Regions from separate parts of the Aliihoeflea sp. PC F10.4 genome, predicted to be linked through region 2. Evidence: predicted binding sites of a transcription regulator. Region 2 holds the regulator's gene; each other region holds the start of a gene.
The links. Region 2 encodes LexA, which represses DNA repair genes until DNA is damaged. Its sites were predicted from a motif close to TGTTCNNNNTGTGTTCNG; they were not measured.
Positions count from the first base shown of each region.

Region 1: the regulator LexA is predicted to act here: its motif matches at 2,862-2,879, upstream of ACX82Z_RS19900 (helicase-related protein).
Region 3: the regulator LexA is predicted to act here: its motif matches at 2,482-2,499, upstream of recA (recombinase RecA).

Region 1 covers NZ_JBTSWH010000001.1:3,969,866-3,975,504, forward strand. The annotation lists gene ACX82Z_RS19900 (helicase-related protein) at 1-2,732, opposite strand, end outside; gene phbB (acetoacetyl-CoA reductase) at 3,037-3,762, opposite strand; gene ACX82Z_RS19910 (acetyl-CoA C-acetyltransferase) at 3,855-5,042, opposite strand; gene phaR (polyhydroxyalkanoate synthesis repressor PhaR) at 5,231-5,639, shown strand, end outside.
Region 2 covers NZ_JBTSWH010000001.1:1,566,203-1,571,841, forward strand. The annotation lists gene ACX82Z_RS07820 (FAD assembly factor SdhE) at 1-139, opposite strand, end outside; gene recG (ATP-dependent DNA helicase RecG) at 229-2,337, shown strand; gene ACX82Z_RS07830 (DUF423 domain-containing protein) at 2,315-2,674, opposite strand; gene lexA (transcriptional repressor LexA) at 2,779-3,483, shown strand; gene ACX82Z_RS07840 (ComEC/Rec2 family competence protein) at 3,587-5,639, opposite strand, start outside.
Region 3 covers NZ_JBTSWH010000001.1:1,155,891-1,161,529, forward strand. The annotation lists gene ACX82Z_RS05750 (OmpA family protein) at 1-498, shown strand, start outside; gene ACX82Z_RS05755 (pseudouridine-5'-phosphate glycosidase) at 567-1,472, opposite strand; gene ACX82Z_RS05760 (carbohydrate kinase family protein) at 1,474-2,421, opposite strand; gene recA (recombinase RecA) at 2,623-3,717, shown strand; gene alaS (alanine--tRNA ligase) at 3,888-5,639, shown strand, end outside.

The DNA.
Region 1 (5,639 bases), 2.4 Mb from region 2:
TTGGGTTCTTCCGGCTCGGTTGCGACGTCTTCGGAAGACGCATCTTCCACCGATGTGTCCGGCGAAGCCTCATCGACGCTTTCGGTCTGCGCGGGCTGGTCAGCGGCAGCCACAGGTTCGGGCGCTTCTGCGCTGGCCGGTTCGGCAGGCTCGACGTCACCCTGTTCATCCGCCGGCTCGCTCGAAGCGGCAGCTTCCTCCGCTGGTTGCGCCGGTTCTGCCTTGGCTTTCGCCTCGGCGTCGAACGCGTCGAGCTTCGCCTTTACTTCTTCTTCCGGTTTGACGTCGCCGCGATAACCGAGACCCTTCAGGATTTCGTCCATGTCCTCGGCGGTCGCACCGAGGATCGACATCATGGCGGGTGTGACGATGAAGGCGTTGCCGTCGAATGCACCGTCAGGACGGGGGCCGACGCCTGCCTTCCAGGCAAGCGCAGGGCGAATGAGATCGGCGAGGCGCTCGAGAATATCGACGCGCACCGCGCGCCGGCCAAGATTGCGGTAGCCGGCGAGCCTGTAGAAATCCTTGTCGATCGCCTGATCGATCACGAGCGAGGTGCGGCCCGAGGCGAGTGCGTTGACCACATCGCCGAAGCCGGGCTTGTCCTTGCCGTCGTTCTTCAGCGCCCAGAGCAGCGTGACGATGCCGGCCGGGCCGGGCTTCAACAGCGCGGGGATGAAGACATGGAATGCGCCGAAGCGCACGCCCAGACGACGCAGCGCGGCGCGTGCGTCCTGATCGAGCCCGCGCACGTCCTCGGCCACGTCGCGGCGGTTCAGGAGGCCGAAATTCTCAACGAGCTGGAACGCGATGCCGCGCGCCATGCCCGAAAGTTGCTCGGCCGCGGTCAAGTCGAAAAGCGGCTTCAGCGCCGTCTCGATCTGATAGTTGACGAAACGGTCGATGCGGGCGGCGACCTTGTCACGCGCCGCACCGGTCAATTGCTCGTCGGCAAGAAGAATTGCCCGCGGGCGCAATGCCTCGTCGCCTGCCGTCAATGTCGCGACGGGCGCGCCGATCCAGCGCACGAGGCCATCGGCCGTCAGCGCGAAGTCGGAATTGCCGCTCGCCGCGAACCGTTCGGCGCGTGCCTCGAATTCGCTCGCAAGCACCTTTTGCGCAGCAGCGCGCACGGCCTTGGCGTCCTCGCCTTCCGCCTTCTGGTCGGCGGTAAAGCGAAAGCCTTGCAATTCGCCCACATGGTGGCCTTCGACCAAAACGTCGCCGGCCGGATTAATTTCAGCTTCAAGCATGCTATTTTCTCTTAAGCGCCGCATCAGCACCGATGTCCTGCGGTCTACGAAGCGTTTCGTCAATCGTTCGTGGAGCGCATCGGACAGTCTGTCCTCGATATCGCGTGTTTTTTCCTGCCAATAGACCGGATCGGCAAGCCATCCCGGCCGGTTCGAAACAAAAGTCCAGGTCCTAATCTGAGCGATCCGGTGAGAGAGCGCGTCGATGTCGCCGCTCGTGGCGTCGGCACGGTGAACCTGCTCGGCCATATAATCGGCATCGACATACCTCTTGGTCGCAAGGTCGATGAAGATCGACCGGATCAGTTCGGCATGCTGTGCGGGCGCGATGCGGCGATAGTCGGGCAGGGCGCACGCATCCCACAAAAGCGCCACGCGTTCGGGCGTGTCAGCCAACGCGCGTACGCGATCGTCCTGCGCCAGAATGTCGAGCGCCTTGGCGTCGACCGCCGGAAGGGCGCGCGCCAGGCCTTCCAGAGGTGGTGGAGCGTCGATCGAGCGCTTCAGGGCGTCGATCGAGGAAAAATCGAACACGGCGCTACGCCATTGAAGCACTTTCACGCTGTCGAAATTATGCGCCTCGATGCGCTCGACCAGTTCGTCGCTCAAAGGATCGACCCGGCCGGTCACGCCGAAGGTGCCGTCGCGCAGGTGACGTCCGGCCCGCCCGGCGATCTGGCCGAACTCGGCAGGCGTCAATTCGCGATACTGGAAGCCGTCGAATTTGCGGTTCTGTGCGAAGGCGACATGGTCCACATCGAGATTCAAACCCATGCCGATCGCGTCGGTGGCGATGAGGTAATCGACATCGCCGGACTGGTAGAGCTCGACCTGTGCGTTTCGCGTGCGAGGGCTGAGCGCGCCGAGCACCACAGCCGCCCCGCCGCGCTGGCGGCGGATCAATTCGGCGATGGCGTAGACCTCGTCGGCGGAGAAGGCGACGATCGCCGTGCGGCGCGGCAGGCGCGTCAGCTTCTTGGAGCCCGCATAGGCCAGATGCGACATGCGCGGACGGGTGACGACGGAAACGCCGCGCAGGAGCTTTTCGAGGATCGGGCGCATCGTCGCCGCGCCAAGAAGCAGTGTTTCCTGACGGCCGCGCAGATTGAGGATGCGGTCTGTGAAGATGTGGCCGCGCTCGAAATCGGCGGCAAGCTGCACCTCGTCGATGGCGACGAAAGCCGCATCCGTCTCGCGCGGCATCGCTTCCACCGTGCAGACCGAATAGCGCGCGCCGGGCGGCACGATCTTCTCCTCGCCCGTGATCAGCGCGACCTTCGATGCGCCGACCTTTTCGACCACGCGCGTATAGACCTCACGCGCGAGCAGGCGCAAAGGCAGGCCGATGACGCCGGATTCATGGGCGACCATGCGTTCGATCGCCAGATGCGTCTTGCCGGTGTTCGTCGGACCGAGGATCGCGGTGACGTCGCGGCCGGAAACGATCAAAGGCTGCGACGGGCGAGGCTGAATGTTCATCTATCCAAAAAGGCCTTTTGGCCGACGGAATGTCGGGAACGGTTAGCACCCCGGCTCCGCCAAGTGAATGGGCGGACCTCTTGCGCGCCCCACATAGTATTTCGAAACGTCATGCGCCAGTCGCCCAAGCGGAACGAGTCTGGAACGAAAAGGGATCGAATCGCTGACTCGGCAGGTTCTCGTTCCGTTCCTTTTTGCGCCGCTTCCAGTTCACGCAACGGCAATTCATCCACCGGTTGTCCACAAGTCGTGCACCGTCTTTCCACGCATTTTCGGAGCGGAAAGACGGGCTTGTCGGTGACGTTCAGACGACGAACTGGCCGCCATTGGCCGAAATGGTCGAGCCGGTGATGAAGCTGGCGTCGTCGGAAGCGAGGAAGACGACGCAGCGCGCGATTTCATCCGGCTCGCCCAGACGCCCGACGGGAATCTGGGCGATGATGCCCTCGCGCACCTTTTCCGGCACGGCCATGACCATGTCGGTGCCGATATAGCCGGGGCAAATGGCGTTGACTGTGATGCCGGCCTTCGCGCCTTCCTGCGCAAGCGCCTTGGTGAAGCCGATATCGCCGGCCTTCGCCGCTGAATAGTTCGCCTGCCCCATCTGGCCCTTCTGACCGTTGATCGACGAGATATTGATGACCCGGCCGAATTTGCGCTCGCGCATGCCGCTCCACACCGGATGCGTCATGTTGAACAGGCCGGTCAGATTGGTGCCGATGACCTCGTTCCACATATCCGGCGTCATGCGGTGGAACATCGCGTCCCGCGTGATTCCCGCATTGTTGACCAGCACATCGATCGGCCCGATCTCGGCCTCGACTTTGGCGATACCTTCCTTGCAAGCCTCGTAGCTCGAAACATCCCATTTAAACACCGGAATGCCCGTCTCGGCCCTAAAGGCGTTCGCCTTCTCGTCATTGCCGGCATAGGTCGCGGCGACCTTGTATCCGGCGGCCGTCAGTGCCTGCGAAATAGCCGCGCCGATGCCGCGCGAGCCGCCAGTGACGAGTGCTGTGCGTGTGGTCATGAATACTCCTCCCCTTCTTTATGAGGGGAGCGGGCAAGGAGGAAGTAGGGAATTGCTTGTCCCTGTTTCCCTTTCCCCACTCCCTGTTTCCCTCAGTTCACCGCTTCCACGCACATGGCGACGCCCATTCCGCCGCCGATGCAAAGCGTTGCGAGACCCTTTTGCGCACCGCGGCGCTTCATCTCGAAGAGCAGCGTGTTGAAGACGCGCGCGCCCGATGCACCGATCGGATGACCGATGGCGATCGCGCCGCCATTGACGTTCACGATGTCCGGGTTCCAGCCCATGTCCTTGTTGACGGCGCAGGCCTGTGCGGCAAAGGCCTCGTTCGCCTCGACGAGATCGAGGTCGGCGACGGACCAGCCGGCCTTTTCAAGAGCCTTGCGCGAGGCGGGGATCGGGCCGGTGCCCATGATCTGCGGGTCGACGCCGGCCGTCGCCCAGGAAACGATGCGAGCGAGCGGGGTGATGCCGCGGCGCTTTGCTTCGTCGGCGCTCATCAAAACGACGGCGGCCGCGCCGTCATTAATGCCGGACGCGTTCGCAGCCGTCACCGTGCCTTCCTTGTCGAAAGCCGGCTTCAGTTTCTGCATGGCTTCGATCGTTGCGCCATGGCGGATATATTCATCGTCCTCGACCACCACGTCGCCCTTGCGGGTCTTGATCGTGAACGGGACGATCTCGTCCTTGAAGCGGCCGGCCTTCTGCGCAGCTTCCGCCTTGTTCTGCGAGGCGACCGCGAACTGATCCTGTTCCTCACGCGTCAACTGCCATTGGCGAGCGACATTCTCGGCCGTGTTGCCCATGTGATAGCCGTAAAAGGCGTCCCACAGTCCGTCCTTGATCATCGTGTCGATCATCTTGAAGTCGCCCATCTTCTGGCCGGCACGCATATGTGCGGCATGTGGAGCCATCGACATGGATTCCTGCCCGCCCGCAACGATGATTTTCGCATCGCCGGTGGCGATCTGCTGCATGCCGAGGGCGACGGCGCGAAGTCCCGAGCCGCAAAGCTGGTTGAGGCTCCAGGCTGTAGCTTCCTGCGGAATGCCGGCCGCCATTGCGGCCTGACGTGCCGGGTTCTGGCCCTCGCCGGCCTGCAGGATCTGGCCCATGATCACTTCGTCAACGTCTTTGCCGTCGACACCAGCGCGTTCGAGCGCGCCCTTGATGGCGGCTGCGCCCAGTTCATGGGCGGGAACGGCGGCGAATGCGCCGTTGAACGAGCCGACAGGGGTGCGGGCCGCACTCGCGACGACGATGGAATGTGTCTCGGACATGTAGGTTACTCCGGTCAGAACGCGCGCAAGCGGCGCTTTTGCCCATTTCTTGCCGGTTCGTCGCCGTTAGTCAAACCGGCAAACAGGAAACGTGCAGTGCACAAAGCGCTTTCAATTGCCTGCCTTTTGCGCATATCCTTTGCGCTTGCCGAGCGGAAACAGTCGGTTAATCCCTGGGAGCCAGCCTTATGCCCGCAAAGAAGAACGAACCGGTGGTCATCAAGAAATATGCGAACCGGCGGCTCTACAATACGGGCACGAGTACCTATGTGACGCTCGAAGACCTGGCCGAGATGGTCAAGCGCGGCGAGGAGTTTTCGGTTCAGGACGCGCGCTCGGGCGAGGACATCACCCATTCGGTTCTGACGCAGATCATCTTCGAACTGGAAAATCGCGACGGGCAGAACATGCTGCCGATCCCGTTCCTGCGCCAGCTCATCGCATTTTACGGCGATCAGATGCAGATGGTCGTGCCGAGCTTCCTCGAACAGTCGATGGTCGCATTCGCCAAGGAGCAGGAGCGGTTTCGCCAGCAGATGAAGGATTCGGTCGGCAAGTCGCCAATGGGCATGATGCCGATGACCGCGCCGCTGAAAG
Region 2 (5,639 bases):
TTGCAAGGCTTGGCAGTTCCCGATCCGCAAAGCCGCCGACGACCAGATCAGCCTCGCGCGTGCCGCGATGCCAGGCGCGAAAGCGCGCCTTGCGCTTGCGGATTTCGAGCGGGTCGTTGCGAAAGGTGATGTCTGACATGGGGAAAATCCGGTTGGCCCGCGCATATAGCGTCTGACAGGGCCGATGTCAGCCTTTGCGCGTTCGAACCGCGTCGATAGTATCGCACCATGCGTCCCACCGAACTTGATCCTCTTTTCGCGCCTGTCACCTCGCTCGTCGGCATCGGCGAGAAGACGGCTGACCTCATGCGTCGCATCGTGACAGCCGACACGACGGGCCGTGATTTGCGCGCCGCCGATATTCTCTTCGTGCCGCCCTATGCGGTGATCGACCGGACGCGACGCCCCGGCATAGCGCAGTCCGGCGAAGGCTCCATCGTCACACTCAACCTGACCGTCGACCGTCATCAGCCTCCACCGCGCGGACGTGGCTCGGTGCCCTACCGTGTCTTCGCATTCGATGAGACGGGCGAGATCGCGCTGACCTTTTTCCACGCCAAAGGCCAATGGCTGGAAAAGCTGATGCCCGAGGGAAGCGAGATCGTCGTCTCGGGCAAGGTCGAGTGGTTCAATGGCCGCCCGTCCATGGTCCATCCCGATCATATCGTCGCCAAGGAAGATGCCGCCTCCCTGCCCTTGATCGAGCCCGTCTATCCGATGACGGCGGGACTTTCGGCCAAGCTCCTGCGCAAGGCGATTTCGTCCGCGCTCGAACGCCTTCCCGCTCTGCCCGAATGGCAGGATGCGTCCGTCCTCGACCGTCACCGATTCCCGACATTCGGCGAGGCGCTTGTCGAACTGCATCGACCCGAAAACGCGGCCGACTGCGAATCGACAAGCCCGGCATGGCGGCGTCTCGCCTATGACGAGCTCCTTGCCGGACAGGTCGCGCTCGCGATGGTGCGCATGCGGATGCGCAAACTAGCAGGACGCAAGCTGACTGGCGACGGGTCGCGCGGCGAGGCGGTGCGAGCCGCCCTGCCCTATGGCCTGACCGGCGCGCAGGAACGCTCGGTTCGTGAGATCGAGGCCGATCTTGCCCAGCCCGACCGGATGCTGCGCTTGCTTCAGGGCGATGTCGGCTCCGGAAAAACGGTGGTCGCCCTGATGGCGATGGCGCGCGCCGCCGAGGCAGGTGCGCAATCAGCGCTGATGGCTCCGACCGAAATTCTCGCGCGTCAGCATTTTTCGACAATTGCTCCTTTGGCCGAGAAAGCCGGCCTCACTGCCGCCATCCTGACTGGCCGGGAAAAGGGTCGTGAACGGGCGCAGACGCTGGCCGCCATCGCCGACGGGTCCATCGATATCGTCATCGGCACGCACGCGATCTTCCAGGACGCGGTGGCCTTCCGCGACCTCGCGCTCGCGGTGATCGACGAGCAGCACCGCTTCGGCGTTCATCAGCGGCTTGCCATCGGCGCGAAAGGCGCGGCAGTCGACATTCTCGTCATGACAGCGACTCCGATCCCGCGCACGCTGGTGCTGACTGCGTTCGGAGACATGGATGTCTCGCGCCTCGACGAAAAGCCTGCCGGGCGTCAGCCGATCCAGACCGTCACGCTACCTCTCGAACGCCTGTCGGACCTGATCGAACGCATTCGACGTGCAGTGAGCGAAGGCCAGAAAATCTACTGGATCTGCCCACTCGTGGAGGAAGCCGAAGGCATGGACGTGATGTCCGCCGCCGACCGGCATAAAGCGCTGGCCGAGATTTTCGGCTCCGATGTCGGGCTGGTTCACGGCCGCATGTCGGGCGCGGCGAAAGACGAGGCGATGGCCGATTTTAAAGCCGGACGCACCCGTATTCTCGTTGGAACGACTGTCATCGAGGTCGGCGTCGACGTGCCGGACGCCACCATTATCGTCATCGAACACGCCGAAAGGTTCGGCCTTGCGCAACTGCACCAGTTGCGCGGACGGGTCGGGCGCGGCGATGCGGCTTCGAGTTGCGTGCTTCTCTATCAATCTCCGCTCGGCGAGATCGCGAAGCAGCGCCTTTCGGTCATGCGCGACACCGAAGACGGGTTCCGCATCGCCGAAGAGGATTTGAAACTGCGCGGCGAAGGCGAATTGCTCGGCACGCGCCAGTCCGGCACGCCGGGTTTCCAGCTTGCACGGCTCGAACACCACGCCGATCTTCTCGCCATCGCACGCGACGACGCACGCCTTTTGCTCGACCGCGACCCTGACCTTACCGGTCCGCGTGGCAAGGCAATCCGCACGCTTCTCTATCTGTTTGGCCGCGACGACGCGATCAGGTTGATTCGCGCCGGTTGAGGAATGCCGAAAGCGCCACGAGCAGCCAGCCCGCGATCAGGAGTAGGCCACCTGCCGGAGCGGCCATCGGGAAAAGCCGCGTTTCGAGGAACGAGCGCGCGACAAGATCGCCGCAAAATAAGAGAATGCCGGCAACGATCGTCCAGCCGCCCGCGATCTGCCATCGACCGAACCACCCCGCCGATACCACCAGCAGGGCCGGTGCATGGATAAGCAGGAACGACGCGGCCGTGCCGAGATCGCCACCTGTGCGATGCGCTGCAACCGCCGATAAGGCCACGCCGCTTGCACCGAACAGCGCCCCTATTGCGAAGAGAATCCGCCCCGGTTCAATCATTTCAGCCCCTGATTCATGCAATTTCGTCGTGACTCTTGCAGAACACAACTGGAACAGGTAGGTTTGTTCTGGTTTTGTTTTAACGATTCCTTTTAAGGCCAGCCATGCTGACGCGCAAGCAACACGAACTCCTTCTCTTCATCCATCAGCGCCTCAAGGAGAGCGGTGTGCCGCCCTCCTTCGACGAAATGAAGGAAGCGCTGGGGTTGGCTTCAAAATCCGGCATTCACCGGCTGATCACCGCTCTTGAGGAGCGAGGCTTCTTGCGCCGCATGCCAAACCGGGCGCGCGCCCTGGAAGTTATCAAGCTGCCGGAGTCGATTTCTCAGCCTCCGAAACGCTTTCAACCGAGCGTCATTCAGGGCAGCCTCTCGGATAAGCCTGCGGCGAAGCCGGAACGACAGCCGCTACAGCCCGCGACCCGCGGTCCCATCGAGGTTCCAGTCATGGGGCGGATCGCGGCAGGTGTGCCGATCGACGCCATCCAGCACGCAACACGCGCCGTTACCGTCCCGCCAGACATGCTGACGGGTGGCGAGCATTACGCGCTGGAAGTTCACGGCGATTCAATGGTCGAGGCCGGTATCCTTGATGGTGACACAGTTATCATCCGCTCGGGCCAATCCGCGACGCCAGGCGAAATCGTGGTCGCACTCGTCGACGATCAGGAAGCGACGCTCAAACGCTTTCGCCGCAAAGGCGCGTCGATTGCACTCGAGGCCGCCAATCCGGCCTATGAGACCAAGATCTACGGCTCGGACCGTGTGAAGGTGCAGGGCAAGCTGGTCGGGCTGATCCGGAAATACTGAACTGGAAGCTGATACGACCTGGGTTGACACAGGGCGAGCGAGGTTATCGAGAAGGAAGCCGGTGTTCGGTTCGATGGGTGGTTATATGCCAACGCATCAATGATCAGTCGTTTTCGGCTTGCGATGGCTCGGCTGGTGCCGGTCGTTCGGGACGGACGTAAGGTCCCATTCCGCGCGCGGCGCGTGAGAAGCGGCGATGATCGTGCCAGGGTCGATATGGCTCGGTGATCGCATATCGTATGTGAGGTTGTGCCGCTCCCTCGCTCCGCCATGTGATCTGCGCACTGCCGCCTCTTGCCAGATCGCGCGCGGTTATTACCTTCACCGAAGGGGCGCGACATGGGTTTTCGGCGGTCGCGTCCGCAATGACGATCAGCCCTGCCTCGCCGCAAACCTGTTCAGCGATTTCTGCTGTTTCGGCATAAGCAATGACGTTTCCTTTCGCACTCGTCGCGGTGCAAAGCCCTTCATGGCAGACGAAGACGCCGTCAGTCTGCCCAGGCACGACCTGTTCCGGCCCTAATGGCCGTTCGAAATTCTGCACGTCGAAGGCTCGTAGCCAGTTCTGGATCGTGAAGCGGTTCGGACGCTGGCGATTGACCGCGATGCCGCCGCTTGTCGTGCTAACTGCAACCAGCCGCGCGTCTTCTGAAATCAACACGTCCGGCAATTGGCGTGTTGCGAGCAGCGCAATGCCAGCAGCGATCAGCGGTACCGCCGCCCAGCGCAGGACACCTCCCGTCATGGTCAAAATGACGAGTGCGCAAGTCAGAACCAGCACCGCGGAAAGCGGTATGGCACCGGTCGCATCGAACGCCGATCTCTCGGCCAACCAGAACGCGATCGTCGTCATTCCCCATATGCCCATCCCCATCAGGTCGAGCGGCAGGCCATCGAGACCAACCGGCATCAAGACTGTCGCGAGCACCGCCATGGGCATGATGATGATGGAAACGAGCGGCATCGCTGTGAGATTTGCGATGACGCCCAATGGAGAGATCTGCTGGAAGTGCCAGGCGGTGAACAACGCCGTTGCCACCCCTGCTATGATCGATGTCATCGCAAGTGCCGTTGCGTTGGACAAACCGGAGCGGAGCAGACCCGCCTTCGGCGGTGGGCCGCGATCTTCAAGACGATCGCGCTTGCGTGCGCTCCAAGCGCCATATGCGGCAATCAGCGCGGCGGTCGCGGCAAACGACATCTGGAAGCTCGGGCCGATCACCTCATGCGGTGAGACGAGGATGATGATCAGTGCCGATATCGCCAGATTGCGCATCGTCAGCGCCGCGCGATCGAACAAAACCGCGATCAGCATGACGGCAAGCATCAGGAACGCGCGCTGTGCGGCGATGTCCCCGCCCGACACGATGAGGTAAAATCCTGTGCCGAACAGGGCGGTGCCGGCGGCGTATTTTTTCACCGGATGCCGCGTGGCAAGACCGGGAAAAAACGCAGCCGCCGTGCGGATGGAGACCATGATCGTGCCGCCGACGAGCGCCATGTGCAGCCCCGAGATCGATATGACATGGTAGAGTCCGGTAATCCGCATCGCTTCATTGGCAGCTTCGGGAATGCCTGTTCGTATCCCTGTGATCAACGCGGCTGCAATGCCGCCTTCCATGCCGCCGATACGCGCGACGATCCGCTCGGCCACATCGCCGCGCCGACTTTCGATCCATGTGCCAAGGCGCTCCTTGCGCGTCGATGCCGTCGCGAGTTCCGTTGCGTCCGGTCCTCTCATGAAAAAGCCGCTACCGCCAATGCCGTCGAAATAGCGCTTGAAGGCGAAATCGTAGCTTTGCGGGCGCACCGGCCCCGACGGCGGCATCAGGCGGGCGATGCCGACAACGCCTGCGCCGGGCACGAGGCCATCGGGAATCGAACGCGCCGTGACGCGGACCCGGTCGGGCGCATAGCGCAGTTCTGGACGGCCGGTCGAGACGACATCGAGTGTAAGCCGCACGCGGCCGCTTTCCTGATGCTCTATGCGCACGACGCGTCCAGTGAGCTGGATCGTGATCTCCGATCCTAGAACTTTTGTATCGGCTAGCCTCGTCTCGACCTTCGCCGCCATCATTCCCGCAAACGTCAGGAGAATCGCGGCGATGGCGGCGCGCGTCACCCCTCCGGCAACGGTTGCCGGCAGGAGGGCGAGG
Region 3 (5,639 bases), 410 kb from region 2:
CCGCGCGCGCAGCGTAACGCAGTGCTGATCGGTGCCGGCGTCGGCGCATTGGCGGGTGGTGCCGTCGGCAATTACATGGACCGGCAGGAAAACGAACTGCGCGAGCAGTTGCAGGGAACAGGCGTTTCTGTGACCCGAAACGGCGACCAGATCATCCTCAACATGCCTTCCAACGTCACCTTTGATACCGATCAGGACCAGGTGCGTTCGGAATTCTACAGCACGCTGAATTCGGTCGGTCTCGTCCTTCGCCGCTTCCCGCAGACGATCGTGGACGTCAACGGCCACACCGATTCGACCGGCAGCCGCCAGCACAATCAGGGCCTGTCGGAGCGCCGGGCGCTTTCGGTCGCCAACTATCTCAACTCGCAGGGCACCGATGGCCGCCGCTTTGCCGTCAACGGTTTCGCAGATACCCAGCCGGTCGCTTCCAACGCGACGCCGGAAGGCCGCCAGCAGAATCGCCGTGTGGAAATCCATCTTTCGCCGATCACCTGATCGGATTTTCGGAACAGAAAAAAGCCCCGGTCAAGCCGGGGCTTTTTTGTTTTGCGGTTTGTGATCGCTCAAAGCGCCTTGGCGATCCTTGCGGCGAGGCGGGCGTTGTTCTCGACCAGCGCGATGTTCGTCTTAAGGCTTGCGCCATCGGTCAGTTCGAGAATGCGGCCAAGCAGATAGGGCGTGACGGCCTTGCCCGAAATACCGTTCGGACCAAGCTCGCTCTGCGCTTTTTCAATGTGGGTGGCCATGATGTCGGCTGCGATTTCTTGATCGCTCGGCACCGGATTGGCGATCAACATGCCGCCGCCCAGCCCGAGTTCCTGCCGGGCGACGTGAAACGCGGCTATGTCGCTCGGTTCATCGAGGCGCAAGGGTGCGGACAGCGTCGACGACGAGGACCAGAAGGCGGGCATCACATCCGTGCGGTATCCGACGACGGGGACACCGCGCGTCTCCAGAACTTCCAGCGTCTTTTCGCCATCGAGGATCGCCTTCGGTCCAGCCGACACGACGATGACCGGCGTGCGCGCCAATTCGTCGAGGTCGGCCGATATGTCGAAACTCGTTTCCGCGCCCTTGTGGACGCCTCCGATACCACCGGTCGCAAAGACCTGGATGCCGGCCAGCGAAGCCGCAATCATGGTTGCGGCGACCGTCGTACCGCCGGTTCTTTTCTGCGAGACGGCGAAGGCAAGGTCCGCGCGCGACAATTTCATGGCGCCCGTCGTTTGCGCCAATGCGTCGCGCTCGGCTTGCGAAAGCCCGATCCGGATTCGCCCGTCCATCACAGCGATTGTGGCCGGCACCGCCTCTTCCTCGCGAATGATCTCTTCCACACGCGCGGCCATTTGCGCATTTTGCGGATAAGGCATGCCATGCGTGATGATGGTGCTTTCGAGCGCGACCACGGGCTTGCCCGCCTCGAGCGCTGCGGCAACCTCGGGTGCGAAATCGATCTGGGACGACATCATGTCATGCTCCGGCTGGTTGGGGGATTTCGGCTAGCCGCCGTTCTAGGTCTTCGTCCGTGAAATCGGCGACGACGTTTTCGCTTTCGACGGTCAGCGACGCCGCGGCGATGCCATGACGCACGGCTTGCGCGAAGTCCAGCCCCTGAATGAGGCGTAACATCGTCACACCCGCGAGCGAATCGCCCGCTCCCGTGACATCGCGGACTTTTGTTGACACGAAGGGCGGCAGCGTCGAAACGCGCCCGCCGTCGATTGCGATAAGCGGTGCGCTTCCCGATGTGACGACTGCGCGTTGCACGCCCATCTTCATCAGCTTTGCAGCGAGTTCTTCGCTGGTGGCGCTCACGTCCGCGTCAGTCAGGGCACGCGCTTCGTTCTGGTTCATGAACAGCGCCGACAAAGTGGACAGGACAGGTTTCAGGCGCACGACTTTCGCGGGCGATATCGCGATTGCGAAAATCTGCTTGTCCGAAACACTTGCAGTTAATCGCTCCAGCGCCGCTTGCGGCAGATTCGCATCCGTCAAAATGCAGTCGGCGTGCGGAACGGCGTCGCGAAACGGATGGCGGCGCAACTGTTTTTCGAACGCGAGTTCGTAAAGGTTCATATCGGCAAAGCCGCAGACGAGTTCGCCGTCCTCACGCAGGATCGCAGTATAACTCGGGGTCTGACGATCGAGGAACGTGGCGGAAAGATCGGATATGCCTGCGTCGGCGATCGCGCCTGCAACCGTCTGCCCGGCCAGATCGCCGCCGCGCACCGACAGCATCGCGCCCGCCGCGCCGAGCCGGCAGGCGTTGCGCAATGCGTTGAACGCGCCGCCGCCGATCTCCTCACGCATCGTCCCGGGATTGGATGCACCTTCGACATAGGCGCCCGTCACGGTCCCGCGCCGGTCTACATGCGCCCCACCCACAGCCAGAATCAGAGGACGTTCATTCAGCGTCATGCGCGCCCGCTCATGCGGTTCGATCCTGGGAGAACGAGCGACATGAAATGACGCACCGGCAAGAACATAGTTCGAACATAAATGCCGAAATGCTTATCTATCAATGATTTAATCCCTCTTGCACAAAGAGAACAAAAAAGGTACAAAAATTCGAGGGACACCGAACTGTCCACTTTCGCTGACCATCATGGGATATGTATCATGGCTCAGAATTCATTGCGGCTTGTAGAGGACAGAACTGTGGACAAGACAAAGGCACTCGACGCTGCGCTTTCGCAGATCGAGCGTGCGTTCGGCAAGGGCTCGATCATGCGGCTCGGCGCGAACGAACAGGTGGTGGAGATCGAGACGGTGCCGACCGGCTCGCTCGGTCTCGATATCGCGCTCGGTGTCGGTGGATTGCCCAAGGGGCGCATCATCGAGATTTACGGCCCGGAAAGCTCGGGCAAGACGACGCTCGCGCTTCACACGGTCGCCGAGGCTCAGAAGAAGGGCGGCATCTGCGCCTTCGTCGATGCTGAACACGCGCTCGATCCGGTCTATGCCCGCAAGCTGGGCGTCGATCTTGAAAACCTTCTGATCTCGCAGCCCGATACGGGCGAACAGGCGCTCGAAATCTGCGACACGCTGGTACGCTCTGGTGCGATCGACGTTCTCGTCATCGATTCGGTGGCGGCTTTGACGCCACGCGCGGAAATCGAGGGCGAGATGGGCGATTCGCTGCCAGGCCTTCAGGCTCGCCTGATGAGCCAAGCGCTGCGCAAGCTGACGGCCTCGATCTCGCGCTCGAACTGCATGGTCATCTTCATCAACCAGATCCGCATGAAGATCGGCGTCATGTTCGGTTCGCCCGAGACGACGACGGGCGGCAACGCGCTCAAGTTCTACGCCTCCGTTCGTCTCGACATCCGCCGGATCGGTTCGGTCAAGGATCGCGACGAAGTCGTCGGCAACCAGACCCGCGTCAAGGTGGTCAAGAACAAGCTGGCTCCGCCCTTCAAGCAGGTCGAATTCGACATCATGTATGGCGAGGGCGTGTCTAAGACCGGCGAACTTGTCGATCTCGGCGTCAAGGCGGGAATCGTCGAAAAGTCCGGTGCATGGTTCTCCTACAATTCGCAGCGCCTCGGGCAGGGGCGCGAGAACGCCAAGCAGTTCCTGCGCGATAACCCGGAAACGATGCGCGAGATCGAATTGGCGCTGCGCCAGAATGCCGGGCTGATCGCGGAGAAGTTTCTCGATGAAGGCAAGCCGGAAGATGGCGACGGCGATTTCGACGATGCCTCCGGCATGTAAAATCTGACTTTCGGTCGGGATAGGAAAGCCGTCGGCTTGAAGCCGGCGGCTTTTTGTTTGATAGGCAATCGTTGCAGGCTGCCGGATTTCTGGACAGTACATGTACCTGACGGTAAAAGGCCATTCCTTCCCGCAAAGCGGGACCCAGCCAGCACGTAAGGGTTCACCAGATGAGTGGCGTCAACGAAATCCGATCGACCTTCCTCGACTACTTCCGGAAGAACGGTCACGAGGCGGTCGCGTCCAGCCCGCTCGTGCCGCGCAACGATCCGACGTTGATGTTCACCAATGCGGGCATGGTGCAGTTCAAGAACGTCTTCACGGGACTTGAAACGCGTTCCTATTCGCGCGCGACGACCGCGCAGAAAGTGGTGCGGGCAGGCGGCAAGCACAACGACCTCGACAATGTCGGTTACACCGCGCGCCATCTCACTTTTTTCGAGATGCTCGGCAATTTCTCGTTCGGGGACTATTTCAAGGAACACGCTATCGAGCTTGCGTGGAACCTCGTCACCAAGGAGTTCGACCTTCCGAAGGACAAGCTTCTCGTCACCGTCTACCACACGGACGACGAGGCGGCGAACCACTGGAAGAAGATCGCGGGTTTCCCGGATGAACGCATCATCCGCATTCCGACCAGCGATAATTTCTGGGCGATGGGGGACACCGGTCCCTGCGGTCCCTGTTCGGAAATCTTCATCGATCGGGGCGAGCATATCTGGGGCGGTCCGCCCGGAAGCCCCGAAGAAGACGGCGACCGGTTTCTGGAATTCTGGAACCTCGTCTTTATGCAGTTCGAGCAGACCCAGCCGGGCGTGCAGGAGCCGCTTCCGCGCCCGTCCATCGATACCGGCATGGGACTGGAGCGGATGGCCTCGATTCTGCAAGGCGTCGAGAGCGTTTTCGAGACAGACCTTTTCCGTCATCTGATCGACGCGACCGCGTCAGCGCTCGGCAGGGCACCGAATTCCGAGACGATCGCGTCGTTTCGCGTCATCGCAGATCATCTGCGTTCGTCCTGCTTCCTGATTGCTGACGGTGTTCTGCCGTCGAACGAGGGGCGGGGTTACGTGCTCCGCCGTATCATGCGTCGTGCGATGCGCCACGGCCAGTTGCTCGGCGCGTCCGACCCGCTGATGCACAAGCTCGTGCCGGCGTTGGTCCGCGAGATGGGACAGGCCTACCCCGAGCTCGGTCGCGCCGAGGCGCTGATCACTGAGACACTGAAACTCGAAGAATCGCGGTTCCGCAGGACGTTGGCGCGTGGACTTGGCTTGCTATCGGACGCGTCCGAAAATCTCGCGCAGGGCGACATGCTTGACGGTGAAACCGCGTTCAAGCTTTACGATACGTTCGGCTTCCCGCTCGATCTGACGCAGGATGCGCTGCGCCAGCGCGGCATTTCCGTCGACCTTTCCGGCTTTACCGATGCGATGGAACGTCAAAAGGCCGAGGCGCGCGCCAACTGGGCCGGCTCGGGCGAGGCGGCGACGGAAACCGTCTGGTTCGGCCTGCGCGACAGGCTGGGTGCGACGGAATTCCTCGGATACGATATGGAAGCCGCCGAAGGCGTCATCGCGGCGCTCGTCATGAACGGTGCGCCCGTCGACAGGGCCGGCGCGGGCGAGGAGGTCGCAATCCTGACGAACCAGACGCCGTTCTATGGCGAGTCGGGCGGTCAGGTTGGCGATACCGGCACGATTTCGGGCGACGGCTTTTCGGTCGATATTACGGATACGCAGAAGAAGGCGGATGGCCTCTTCGTGCATCTGGGCCGTGTTTCGGAAGGGTCGCTGAAGGTCGGTGACGAAGTCGAACTCAAAGTCGATGCGTCGCGTCGCGCCCGCATCCGCCGCAATCACTCGGCCACGCATCTCGTGCATGAGGCGTTGCGCGAAGTGCTCGGCACGCATGTCGCGCAA